3 regions of the Lacticaseibacillus sp. 53-4 genome follow, and region 3 is predicted to be linked to each of the others. Evidence: predicted binding sites of a transcription regulator. Region 3 holds the regulator's gene; each other region holds the start of a gene.
What was found. Region 3 encodes HrcA, which represses chaperone genes, less so after heat shock. Its sites were predicted from a motif close to TTAGCACTCNNNNNNNNNGAGTGCTAA; they were not measured.
Positions count from the first base shown of each region.

Region 1: the regulator HrcA is predicted to act here: its motif matches at 2,220-2,246, upstream of JUF21_RS05375 (ATP-dependent Clp protease ATP-binding subunit).
Region 2: the regulator HrcA is predicted to act here: its motif matches at 1,885-1,911, upstream of JUF21_RS02245 (Hsp20/alpha crystallin family protein).

Region 1 covers NZ_BOLT01000009.1:69,630-73,842, reverse strand. The annotation lists gene JUF21_RS05390 (ABC transporter substrate-binding protein) at 1-425, shown strand, start outside; gene JUF21_RS05385 (ABC transporter permease) at 453-1,352, shown strand; gene JUF21_RS05380 (ABC transporter ATP-binding protein) at 1,352-2,161, shown strand; gene JUF21_RS05375 (ATP-dependent Clp protease ATP-binding subunit) at 2,458-4,213, shown strand, end outside.
Region 2 covers NZ_BOLT01000003.1:89,338-93,550, forward strand. The annotation lists gene JUF21_RS02240 (hypothetical protein) at 1-1,097, opposite strand, end outside; gene JUF21_RS02245 (Hsp20/alpha crystallin family protein) at 1,306-1,737, opposite strand; gene JUF21_RS02250 (iron-sulfur cluster biosynthesis family protein) at 2,091-2,495, opposite strand; gene JUF21_RS02255 (S1C family serine protease) at 3,080-4,213, opposite strand, start outside.
Region 3 covers NZ_BOLT01000016.1:3,211-7,423, forward strand. The annotation lists gene hemW (radical SAM family heme chaperone HemW) at 1-899, shown strand, start outside; gene hrcA (heat-inducible transcriptional repressor HrcA) at 1,076-2,131, shown strand; gene grpE (nucleotide exchange factor GrpE) at 2,140-2,760, shown strand; gene dnaK (molecular chaperone DnaK) at 2,794-4,213, shown strand, end outside.

The sequences.
Region 1 (4,213 bases), on a different contig from region 3:
TTGTCCAAATCAAAACCGCGACCAAGGCAGCCAAGCAGCTGGGCCTGAAGGTGGCCACCGCGACGGTCGCTTCGACCAACGATGTGCAGTCCGCAACCGAAACGCTGGCGGGCAAGGCGGACGCGATGTACCTGGTTACTGACAACACGGTCGCCGCGGCGATGCCAACTGTCGGCAAGATTTCTTTGAGCAAGCATGTGCCAGTGGTCTGCGCCGCCTCGACGATGGTCGAAGACGGTGGGGTCGCCACGAAGGGCATTTCCTATAAAGAGCTCGGCAAGCAGACCGCACGCATGGCGATCAAGATCCTGAAGGGGAAGAAAGTGGCCAACCTGCCAGTCGAAAAGCCGGCTAAGACCACTGTGGTCAAGAACGAAAAAATGATGAAGGCGTTCGGCCTGACCGACGCGGACGTTGAAAAGTAATCTGTCACTCAGTTTTTGGAGGTTAACATGGACATCCTGACTTCGAACATCTCTACCGGTTTTTTGTGGGCGATCATGGCGATTGGCGTCTACCTGACCTTTCGCATCCTAGACATCGCCGACATGACCGCTGAAGGGAGCTTTCCCTTGGGTGCGGCGATCACGGCCCACACGCTGGTTTCCGGCGTTGGCCCGATTCCGGCCACGCTGCTGGGTTTTTGCGGCGGCGCGCTGGCGGGGCTGGTTTCCGGCCTGCTGCACACCAAGTTAAAAATTCCTGACCTGCTCACCGGTATTTTAACGATGACGGGACTGTATTCCGTGAACCTGTTCATCATGAAGGCGGCCAACGTGTCGCTTTTGGCCGACATTAAGACGGTGTTCACGATGGTCAACATCGGGGATGCCACGATGACCACGATCGTCATCGGGCTGATTATTCTGCTGATTGTTATCGGTCTGCTGGTGCTGTTCTTTAACACCGAAATGGGCCTGGCCGCGCGCGCCGTCGGGAACAACCAGGCGATGGCCGCGGCCAACGGCATCAACAACGACAACATGAAGATCATCGTTTACATGATTTCCAACGGCCTGATCGCCCTTTCCGGTTCCCTGATGGCGCAAACCAACGGGTACGCCGACGTCTCGATGGGGATTGGCACCTTGGTCATCGCGCTGTCAGCCATCATTATCGCCGAGATCCTGGTGCGCAACCTCAGCTTTGGCCAGCGCCTGCTGATGATCATTGTCGGGGCAGTCATTTACCGCCTGATTATCGCTGGGGTCCTGCAGCTTGGGGTCGATCCGAACTACCTGCGCCTGTTCTACGCGCTGATGCTGGTGGTCTTCCTGGCTTTGCCACTGGTTGAGAAAGAGGTCAAAAAGGCTCGCGAGCGGGCTGCCAACAAACGGGAGATGAATAACTGATGACAACGCCAGCCTTAGAAGTACACAAGTTGAATCAGTGGTTCGAAAAGGGCACGCCCAACGAGAACCACGCACTGAAAGACATTGAGCTGACGCTGCAGCCCGGCGAATTCGTCACCATCATCGGCGGCAACGGGGCCGGCAAGTCCACACTGCTTAACAGCGTGGCGGGCTCACTGCAGGTCACGCAGGGTCAAATCAAAATTGCCGGTAAAGATGTCACTTACCAGTCGGTGGCCAAGCGGGCCAACCTGATCTCGCGGGTCTTCCAGGATCCGCGCTCAGGTACTGCGCCGCTGCTGACGGTGAAGGAAAACCTGGCTTTGGCCCTGAAACGTGGTTCCTGGCGCAACTTCTGGCGCCGCGGCGTGAAGCGCGAGGACTTGGCGTTGATGAAGGAAAAACTCGCCAGCCTTAACCTGGGGTTGGAAGATCGCCTGGACACGGACATTGGCCTGCTTTCCGGCGGCCAGCGCCAAGCCATCACGCTGCTGATGGCCACCATCAACTTGCCAGAGCTGCTGCTGCTGGACGAGCACACCGCGGCGCTTGATCCGGCCACATCCGCGACAGTCATGGACCTGACCCAGCAAATTGTTTCGGCGCAGCACATCACCACGCTGATGATCACGCACAACATGCAAGACGCTTTGATGTACGGGACGCGCCTGATCATGCTGGCCCACGGGCGCATTGTGGTCGATCTGCCGCAGGAGAAGAAACAGGGGTTGACCATTCCAGACTTACTCGCACTCTTTAAGGAACAAAGCGGCGAAGAAATGAACGACGATGCCGTGTTGCTCAGTTGATCAGTTCCGCCTCGATTAATGATTGCCATCCGGTTGGCAATCTTTTTTTGCAAAAATTTTAGCACTCTACTTGTAAGAGTGCTAAACCCGTGGTACTATATATTATGTAAACAAGAAGGCGTGCGAAGCGGTGCGACTGACCATAGCTTAACCTCAGACATCGCCGGCTTGGCGGTGTTTTTTTGAAGGGTCGCGCACCCGGAGCCTACTTGGCGTGCACGTTGTGCTTGCGAACACTTAATTGACGAATGAGCCTGTCTTGCGTTGCCAGACGCAGGGCCAAAGGAGGAGTTATTATGGCACAATTCAATGATCCATTCTTTAACGATGGTATGGATGACTTTCTGAATCAGGTCCTGCACCAGATGGGCACCAGCGGCCAGCGGCGTTATGTGGTCAATGGCCACGAGTTGACGCCGGAGGAAATGGCTCAGCTTCAGCAAAGCGGCCGCATGCCGGCGCAAAACGCGCAGGAGATTCCGGTCCAAGAAAGTCAGCAGAAGCCCAAGGGCATTCTTGAAAAACTTGGCCGCAATCTGACCAAGGAAGCCGAGGCCGGGGCGCTTGATCCGGTCATCGGCCGCGACAAGGAAATTCAAGAAACCGCCGAAATTTTGAGTCGGCGGACGAAGAACAACCCAATCTTGGTCGGGGATGCCGGGGTCGGCAAAACCGCGGTCGTCGAAGGCCTGGCGCAGGCAATCGTCAAAGGCAACGTGCCCGAGGCTATTAAGGACAAGCAAATCATTTCAATCGACCTGTCCAGCCTCGAGGCCGGCACCCAGTATCGCGGCAGTTTTGAGCAGAACATTGAGGACTTAATCAAGGAAACCAAGAAGGCTGGCAACGTCATCCTGTTCTTCGATGAGATCCACCAGATTCTCGGTGCCGGCACGACCGGCGGCGAGGATGGCAGCAAGGGCTTGGCCGATATTATCAAGCCGGCGCTGTCTCGCGGCGAGATCACAGTGATCGGCGCGACGACTCAAGACGAGTATCGCAACACCATTATGAAGGACGCCGCGCTGGCGCGGCGGTTCAATGATGTCACCATCAATGAACCGAGTCCGCAGACCACGTTGGCCATTTTGAAGGGGGTCAAGGGCCTGTACGAGAAGCACCACAATGTGAAGCTGCCAGACGACGTGTTGAAGGCCGCGGTCGACTACTCGATGCAGTACATCCCGCAGCGCTCGCTGCCTGACAAGGCGATCGACCTGATCGACATGACCGCCGCGCACTTGGCGGCCAAGCATCCGGTGGTCGACAAAGTCACACTGGAAAAGCAGATTGACCAGAAGACCAAGGAAAAGGACGCTGCGGCCAAGGCGGAAGACTTTGAAAAAGCGGCCAAACTCAAGGCGGAGCTTGAAGCACTGGAGAAACAAAAGAACAGCACCAGTGCCGAGGCCGAACCGGTGGTCGCCACGCCGGATGACGTAGCCCAGTCTGTTGAGCGTCTGACCGGCATTCCGGTCGCGCAAATGGGTGCCAATGATATTGAACGCTTGAAGAACATCGGCAAGCGGCTCAAGGGCAAGGTCATTGGGCAAAACGAGGCCGTCGACATGGTGGCCAGGGCGATTCGCCGCAACCGCGCAGGCTTTGACGAAGGCAACCGGCCAATCGGCTCCTTCCTGTTCGTCGGCCCCACTGGGGTCGGTAAAACCGAGCTGGCCAAGCAGCTGGCTTTGGATCTGTTCGGCTCCAAGGATGCGATCATCCGTCTCGATATGTCCGAATACAGCGACCGCACCGCCGTATCCAAGCTAATCGGCACCAGCGCCGGTTATGTGGGCTATGAGGACAATGGCAATACGCTGACCGAACAGGTTCGCCGCAATCCATACGCAATCGTACTGCTGGACGAAATTGAAAAAGCCGATCCGCAAGTGCTGACGCTGCTGCTGCAGGTCATGGACGACGGTCGGCTGACGGACGGCCAGGGTAATGTGGTCGACTTCAAGAACACGGTCATCATTGCGACCTCAAACGCCGGCTTTGGTGAAGAGGCGTTGACCGGCGAAAAGACTAAGGACGAGCCGCTGATGC
Region 2 (4,213 bases), on a different contig from region 3:
AGCAGCCAGGCGAAGCCGATCGCGAAGCCTTGAATCTCAAAGGCGGTCAGGCTCGGGTAACCGAAGACTCGAAAGCCCATGTTCATCAAAAACTCGACCACCCCGATAGCGTACGACGCCCACAGAAATTCCTTGGAGACCTCCGGCAACAGCCACCGCAAGCCGATGATGATAATCAAGATGATGGTGACCAGCATCCCCGCGATCTCGTCATGCAGCACGTGAAACTGCGCGTTGTTCGGGAACACCCCGATGCAGCCCAGATCGATCGCCGCCAGCGTCAACAACGCCCGCAGCGTCGTCAGCCGCCAGGACTTGCGGTGCTGCGCGTTCAACTGCACGAATAGGTAGTCGATCAGGCTGATCATCACCAGCGCGGTCATCACCAGCGTGAGGTTGAACTGCCAGGCGTTTGAGGCCAGCTTAGTGCCCAGAAAACTCAGGTTGTGCTGCCACCACTGCCGGCTGCCGTTTGAGGCCATCGAGATGACCGCCCCCGACACGATCACGATGGTCAGCAGGCTGGACAGCGTAGCCGCGTTGATCCGCAGCGCCATCTGCACCATGAACACATTCGCCAAGATCAGAAAGACCAGCACCTGCAGCACCGCCGTGAAGGGATCAAAGGTCGCCCCCGGAAACAGCGTGCCCAGCACCCAAAAGGTGCCCAGCAGGGCCATGCCCAAAATAATGGCAAACGCCAGCAAGATCACCGGGAAGTTCCGCCAGTACACGGCTTTGGAGAACCGGTTATCCGGATCGTTGCGCGACTGCACAAAGAAGCCGGCAAACAGTGCGATGCCGCCCACGACCCCAAAACCGATGGTGAAACTGGCGATCGACACATCCCCGGTCATCGGGATCACGTGCACCCCGATGTGCAGCCAGTAGAGAAAAATCGCCACCGTTGACACCAGGCTGACCAACAGCGGCCAGATAAAGGCCAGCCGCCCTGACCGGAGGCGGTCCGCTGGGGCCGGCTGGATCACGATGCGATCATTTTTAATAGTCAGTTGCATGGGCGTCTCCAAGTCCCCGCGCAGCTGCGCATAGACGCCAGCCGGCACCGTGACCTTGAGTTCGCTTTTTTCTTTCATGACTGTCTCTCCCCCGTATCCTCTTCCATCATCATACCGTAACGCGCCGGCAAACGCTGGGCAAGACCTTTAAAAATCGCCTGTGAGCCGGGCTTTTCGCCTCTTGCTCAACTCAATTTACCATGGCTGAACGGCGGCACCAAAAAAACGGGCTGCCCGGAGGCAACCCGTTTCCTATAGAGGCGGTAATTCAGTTAGAGGCGGTTAATTAGTCAATATCGATTTGGTGAGGGTCTTGTTCCTGCTCGGTCAGTTTTGGCAAGGTGATGGTCAGAACCCCCTTGTCGTATTGCGCCTTGATGTTCGACTCATCCACGTTCGGCAGGCGGTAGCTGCGGCTCATGGCGCCGTAGCTGCGCTCGCTCATCAGGACGTTGCCCTTGTTATCGGCGTGATCATTAACTTCCTTCTTGTTGACGGAAATATTCAGCACATTGTCTTGATAATTCAGGTGAATGTCCTGCTTGTCGATCCCCGGGACATCGACCTTGGCAACATAACTCTTGTCGGTTTCTTGAATGTCAGTCTTGAGCACCCGGCTCGTGTCGCTAGGCATGAAACGATCGAAGAAACGCGCGCCCAGATCATCGAAGAACGGATCCGTCAACCAGTTGTCACGATTCATAATCTCATTAGCCATGATGCAAAACTTCCTTTCATAATTGTCTGTTGGGTTAGTTCAAACAGGGAAAGCAGCCGCCCTGGCAACCGTCCGGCTCACACCTGCTCGCCTGTCGATCGGGGCTTTAGCTTCTTACCTTGTTTACATAAAGTATTATGCCACGGCTTAGCACTCTTGTCAACAGAGTGCTAACTTTTTTCGAAAAAAATCCCAACGATCCAGCAGAACCGTTGGGGCTGTACTGTTTGTTAGATTAGATAAAGTGAGAAAAGCGTTGGGCTAGGCAAGGCGTAGGCGCGCTCAGCTGGCCAACGCGGGAATGGCTGGCTGCGGTTGTCCTCCGCTAAAACCGGCCATTGTCGCAGCCCGGGTTAACAAACTTTTGCACCGAGCGCCTTCATTTCCTCACGGCGGGCCTGTTCGTCGGCCGGGAGCGGCTGGGCGAAGTCGATCGTGACGGCGCCGTCCAGCACGCCGGAGTCGTCATGCAGGTTCAGCATGCCGCTGTGATGATCCAGCGCAAGGCCGTGGCCGAGGTAGGACAGCTCAAGCGGCCCAGTGGTCAGGTTTAACTTCGTATTGCTGGCCAGCGGCTCGGCATAGTCTGGATCCGGGGTGTCCGCAATCACCAACTGAAACTTGTTGCCGATCGCACAGGTCCCGCCGAGCTTAGAGTATTTGCTGGAGCCGTCGTCAAGCGCCAAGAACAGACGGTCGCCCGGCACGAGCTTGTGGTTCAAGTATTCCTTTGCTGCCTCTGTAATGGTAATTTCCATATCGGTCACCCTTTCAACTAGATTGTACACAACTATTATGTCTTCATCATACCGGCTTGTTCACGTCCTGTCAATTATAACTAACCAAATACTAGTGATTGCTGCTTTCACACACAGGCTTACACCAACTATCCCCAGCAGTTATCCACATCACCCCCTTGATCAACCCTAGCGCTGGTGTTCAGAACATTTTTTGATACCAGATTTCGTGCCCGGAAAAATCAAGCACTTTATTTTTGGCCGGGAGTTATCCACGGTTTTGAACATCGGCATTTCACAAAGTGAGGCGTCCAAAATCGCGTCCTCATCGCCCGTACACGCGTTTGGTTCACAAAGAAAAAAGTTTATCCACCGGCTTTTGACCCCCTGTGGATAAGCCTGTGCACGGGCTGAAAAGTGAGTTATAAACACTATCCACAGAGTTATCCACAGGCAAGGGGTGTGATTATCCTCAAGGCGAATTCACACTTGACAACCCTCACCCGAACAATCCTGGCCATTGGGTGTCCAACTGCCGGAAATTGCCGAAAATAACGCATCAAAAAACCGCGCATCACTGCGCGGCTGATCTCACCCTAATTCAGTTATTTCGCGTTCCCGGTGGTGCCATCCAGCTGATCCGTGGTTTGTGACAGCTTGACGTTGACTGTCTTCTTGTCGCTGCCGCGGTAGTAGGTCAGGGAAATGGTGTCGCCGATCGCGTGCTTGTAAAGCTGGGTGTGCAGGGTCGCGACGCTGTCCACCGCGTTGCCGTCAACGGCGACGATCACGTCGTACTGCTTGAGCCCCGCCTTTTTGGCGATACTGGTCGACGTGAAGCCGGCCACTACGACCCCGTTGGTCACACTGGCAGGCACCTTCAGCAGACTGGACTGCTGGCTGGCCGAAACGCTGGAAAGATCCCGCGCCTCGATGCCCAGTGCCGGCCGAACCACTTTACCGTTGGCCACCAGCTGATTGATGATGGACACGACCTCGTTGCTTGGAATGGAGAAGCCCATCCCTTCGATGGTGGCGTTCGAGTTGCTGGTGCCTGACAGCTTCATCGAGTTGATCCCAATGACCTGGCCGTTCAGGTTGATGAGCGGGCCGCCGGAGTTCCCCGAGTTGATCGCGGCGTCGGTTTGAATGACGGTCGCCTGACCGGTCACTTGGCCGGTTTGCTCGTCGCTGACGTCAACGGTGCGGCTGGTGGCGGAGATGATCCCTTGCGTGACCGAGGTCGCATACTGGGAGCCCAGCGGCGAGCCAATGGCAAGGACCGTTTGCCCGGCCTTGATCGCGCTGGAATCACCGAAACTGGCCACGGTATCGACCTTGCTGCCATCGATCGACAGCACGGCGAGGTCAGAATCCTCATCGGTGCCGACTAGTTTTGCGGTGACCTTAGACCCGTCAGCCAAAATGACCTCCAAGGCGTCTGAGCCCTCAACCACGTGGTTGTTGGTGACAATGTAAGCCTTGCCGTCCTTTTTCTCATAAATGACCCCGGACCCTTCGCTGGCGTCCTCGAGCTTGCCGCTGTCTGAGCTTGACGAGCTCGAATCGCTGCCGGAGTCGCCGAACAGGTCACCGAAGGCATCTAGGCCACTGGAGGTCGACTGCGTCTTTTGCATGTTCACAACTGAAACCACGGCGCCTTTGACCTTCGCGAAGGCCGACGAACTGGCGCTGCTTTCGTTCACGCTGACGTTAGAGACCTTGGTGGTCCCGGGCTT
Region 3 (4,213 bases):
ATTTCGACCACGGCGAGTTCACCTTCGAAGCGAACCCCAACGATTTGCTCGAAAAGGATAAGCTGCGCGCGCTGCATGAAAATGGGGTCAACCGCCTGTCAATTGGGGTGCAGTCGTTTAACGACGCCATTTTAAAGGCGATTGGGCGCACGCACCGGGTCGCCGATGTCTACCAGGCGATCGCCAATGCGCGGGCAGTGGGCTTTGAGAATATTTCCATCGACCTGATTTTTCGGCTGCCCAAGCAGACGCGCGAGGACTTTTTGGCGAGCCTGCACAAAGCCTTGGCACTTGATCTGCCGCATTATTCGACGTATTCCCTGATCTTGGAAAAAAAGACGATTTTCTATAACCTGATGCGCTCCGGGCGGCTGCAGCTGCCGAATCAGGACGCGGAAGCCGACATGTACCAGGACGCGATCGACCTGATGGAAAGCACCGGGCGCCATCAGTACGAGATTTCTAATTTTGCCAAAACCGGTTACCAGTGCCAGCACAACTTGCTGTACTGGCGCAACGAGCATTACTTCGGCTTTGGCGCCGGGGCGTTTGGCTACGTCGGCCGCGATCGGTACCACAATTTCGGGCCGATCAAGCAGTACCTGGACCCGCTCCACAACCACAAAGTGCCGGTGATCGAACATCACCTGGTGCCGCTGGAAGAGCAAATCGAAGAAGAGATGTTCCTCGGGCTGCGAACCCGGGAAGGGGTGTCTCAGAAACGGTTTGCAAAGCGCTACCACATGACCATCAATGAGGTGTACGGGCAGCTGTTGAAGGACCTGAGCGACCAGCAGCTGGTCACGGTTGATGGGGATGCCGTGCGCCTGACAAACCAGGGGCAGTTTCTCGGCAACGAAGTCTTTCAGCAGTTTTTGCTCGATGACCCACTGATTTGACCCCGCGTACTTGCGCCTATTTTCAGAAAAACACACGTCGGTCTCAGTCCTGGGGCCGATTTTTTCGTGAAAACGGCGAAATTAGCAGACTGAGGTTGACTTTGCTAACGGCCATTGGTATATTAAGTATTGTACTTAGCACTCAAATGGTTTCAGTGCTAAAAGAAGGTGGGATTATGTTGACGAAACGCCAACTACTCGTCTTGAAACAGATCATCCGCTCCTACACCGAAACCGGCCAGCCAGTCGGTTCCAAAGCGTTGATGGCGCAGTTGCCGGTGCATGTCAGTTCGGCAACGATCCGCAACGACATGGCGGCGCTGGAAGACGAGGGTCTGATCAGAAAGACGCATAGCAGTTCTGGCCGCGTCCCATCGACTAAGGGTTACCGTTTCTACTTGGACAACCTCGTCGAGCCAGCCGCGGTCACGCCCAACGAGATTGCTGCGATTCAGCAAGGCTTCGGGGGGCATTTTTACAAGATCGATGAAATTGTCGCCCAAAGTGCGCGCATTTTGTCGAACCTCACAAATTACACCGCAATCACCTTGGGGCCTGAGGTCACCAACTTAAAACTCACTGGGTTTCGGTTGGTGCCGCTGGGCAATCATCAGGTGATGGCGATTTTGGTCACGAGCAATGGCAACGTTGAAAGTCAGCTGTTCACGCTGCCCCCGGAAGTCGGCTCTGACGAAGTGGAGAAGGCCATTCGCATCATCAACGATGAGCTGGTCGGCTTATCGCTCGGCGAAGTCGCCCAAAAGCTTCAATCAGAAGTGCCGGGGTTGCTATTCAAGTACATGACCAGCCCGGACGGGTTCCTGGACCTCTTCGGCAACGTGCTCCGCAAGGCGGCTGAGGAACGCTTCTATGTGGGCGGGCGTCTGAATCTCATGGATTACCTGGGCGACTCGGATGTGGATCAGCTCAAGCGGCTGTTAGCCATGATGGATAATGATCAAGGCAGCCAGCGCCAGGCGTTCAATACGTTGCTTGGCCCGCTTCATGATTCCCATATCAAGGTCAAGCTGGGCTCGGAGCTGACGCCGGATGTGCTTGAGAATCTGAGCCTATTGACCGCGAACTACTCAGTCGGCGAACACGGGACTGGGATGATTGCCCTGATCGGGCCGACCCAGATGCCGTACTCGAAGATGATCGGTTTGCTCGATGCCTTCCGCGAAGAACTCGCAAAACGGCTGACCGATTACTACAATCATTTTGATCAGTGACAGGAGGCATGAATTTGACAGACAAGCAAACCAAGAAGACGCAAACCGCCAAGCAAACTGCGGCAAAGGCTGAACCAAAGCCTGAGGCCAAACCAAAAGCGGCCAAGCAGCAACCAAGTCTGCGGGATGAAATCGAGGAAGAGATGAAGGACGACCTCGAGGAAGAAGTCCAAGACTCCGGCGTGGATGTTGAAGCCCTGCAAAAGGACCGCGACGAGCTCGAGGATAAGTACCTGCGCGCCGCCGCCGAGATCAACAACATGAACAAACGCTTCAATAAGGAGCGCGAGGACATGGCCAAGTACGACGGGCAAAAGCTGGCCACTGCGGTGCTCCCAGTTCTGGATAACCTGGAGCGCGCGCTGGCCACCGAGGTCACGGACGATGCCGCGCAATCTTTGAAAAAGGGCGTCGAGATGGTGTACAGCCACCTCGATAACGCCCTCAAGGAGAACGGCGTGACGGAGATCACGGCGACCGGGAAGTTTGATCCGAACCTGCAGCAAGCCGTGCAAACCGTTCCGGCGGATAAGGATCACGCGAAGGATACCGTGGTTCAGGTCCTGCAAAAAGGCTACAAGCTCAAGGATCGGGTCCTGCGTCCAGCGATGGTCGTCGTTGCAAATTAGTTAATCAAAACTGTTAAAAGAAGGGATTTTACTATGAGTAAAGTTATTGGGATCGACTTAGGGACTACCAACTCCGCGGTCGCCGTGCTCGAAGGCGGCCAGCCAAAGATCATCACCAACCCGGAAGGCAACCGCACCACACCGTCTGTCGTTGCGTTTAAAGACGGCGAGATTCAAGTCGGCGAAGTTGCCAAGCGGCAGGCCATCACCAACCCAGACACCATCACTTCGATCAAGCGTCACATGGGCGAGGCCGGCTACAAGGTTAAGGTCGGTGACAAGGAATACACCCCGCAGGAAATTTCTGCGATGATCCTGCAGTACATCAAGAAGTTCTCTGAAGATTACTTGGGCGAAGAAGTGACCGACGCGGTCATCACGGTACCGGCTTACTTCAACGATTCGCAGCGTCAGGCGACTAAAGATGCCGGCAAGATCGCGGGTCTGAACGTTTCTCGCATCGTCAACGAACCAACTGCGTCCGCCCTGGCTTATGGCCTGGACAAAGGCGACAAGGACGAAAAGGTCCTGGTTTACGACCTCGGCGGTGGGACGTTTGATGTCTCCATCCTGCAACTCGGCGACGGCGTGTTTGAAGTGCTGTCGACGAACGGGGATACGCACCTGGGCGGTGATGATTTTGATAACAAGATCATCGACTGGCTGGTCAGCGAGTTCAAGAAGGATAACAACATCGACTTGTCCAAGGACAAGATGGCGATGCAGCGTCTGAAGGATGCCGCTGAAAAGGCGAAGAAGGATCTGTCTGGCGTTTCCCAGACGCAAATCTCCCTGCCGTTCATTTCTGCCGGTGCCAATGGCCCGCTGCACTTGGAGCGGACACTGACGCGTGCCCAGTTTGACCAAATGACCGCCGACCTGGTTGCCAAGACCAAGGTCCCAGTGGATAACGCGATGAAGGATGCTGGCTTGTCCAACTCAGACATCGACAAGGTCATCCTCAATGGTGGGTCGACCCGGATTCCGGCCGTTCAAGACGCGGTCAAAGAGTGGACCGGCAAGGAACCAGACCACAGCATCAACCCTGACGAAGCCGTTGCCCTTGGCGCTGCCATTCAGGGTGGGGTCATTTCCGGTGACGTCAAAGACGTTGTCCTGCTCGATGTCACCCCATTGTCTCTGGGAATCGAAACGATGGGCGGCGTGTTCACCAAGCTGATCGACCGCAACACCACGATTCCAACCTCCAAGAGCCAGGTCTTCTCGACTGCGGCTGACAACCAGCCGGCCGTTGACATTCATGTCCTGCAAGGCGAGCGGCCGATGGCTGCGGACAACAAGACGCTTGGCCGCTTCCAGCTGACTGACATTCCGGCGGCCCCACGGGGCGTTCCTCAGATCGAAGTCAAATTCGACATCGACAAGAACGGCATCGTGCAGGTTTCCGCGAAGGATCTTGGCACTGGCAAATCTCAGAACATCACGATCAAGA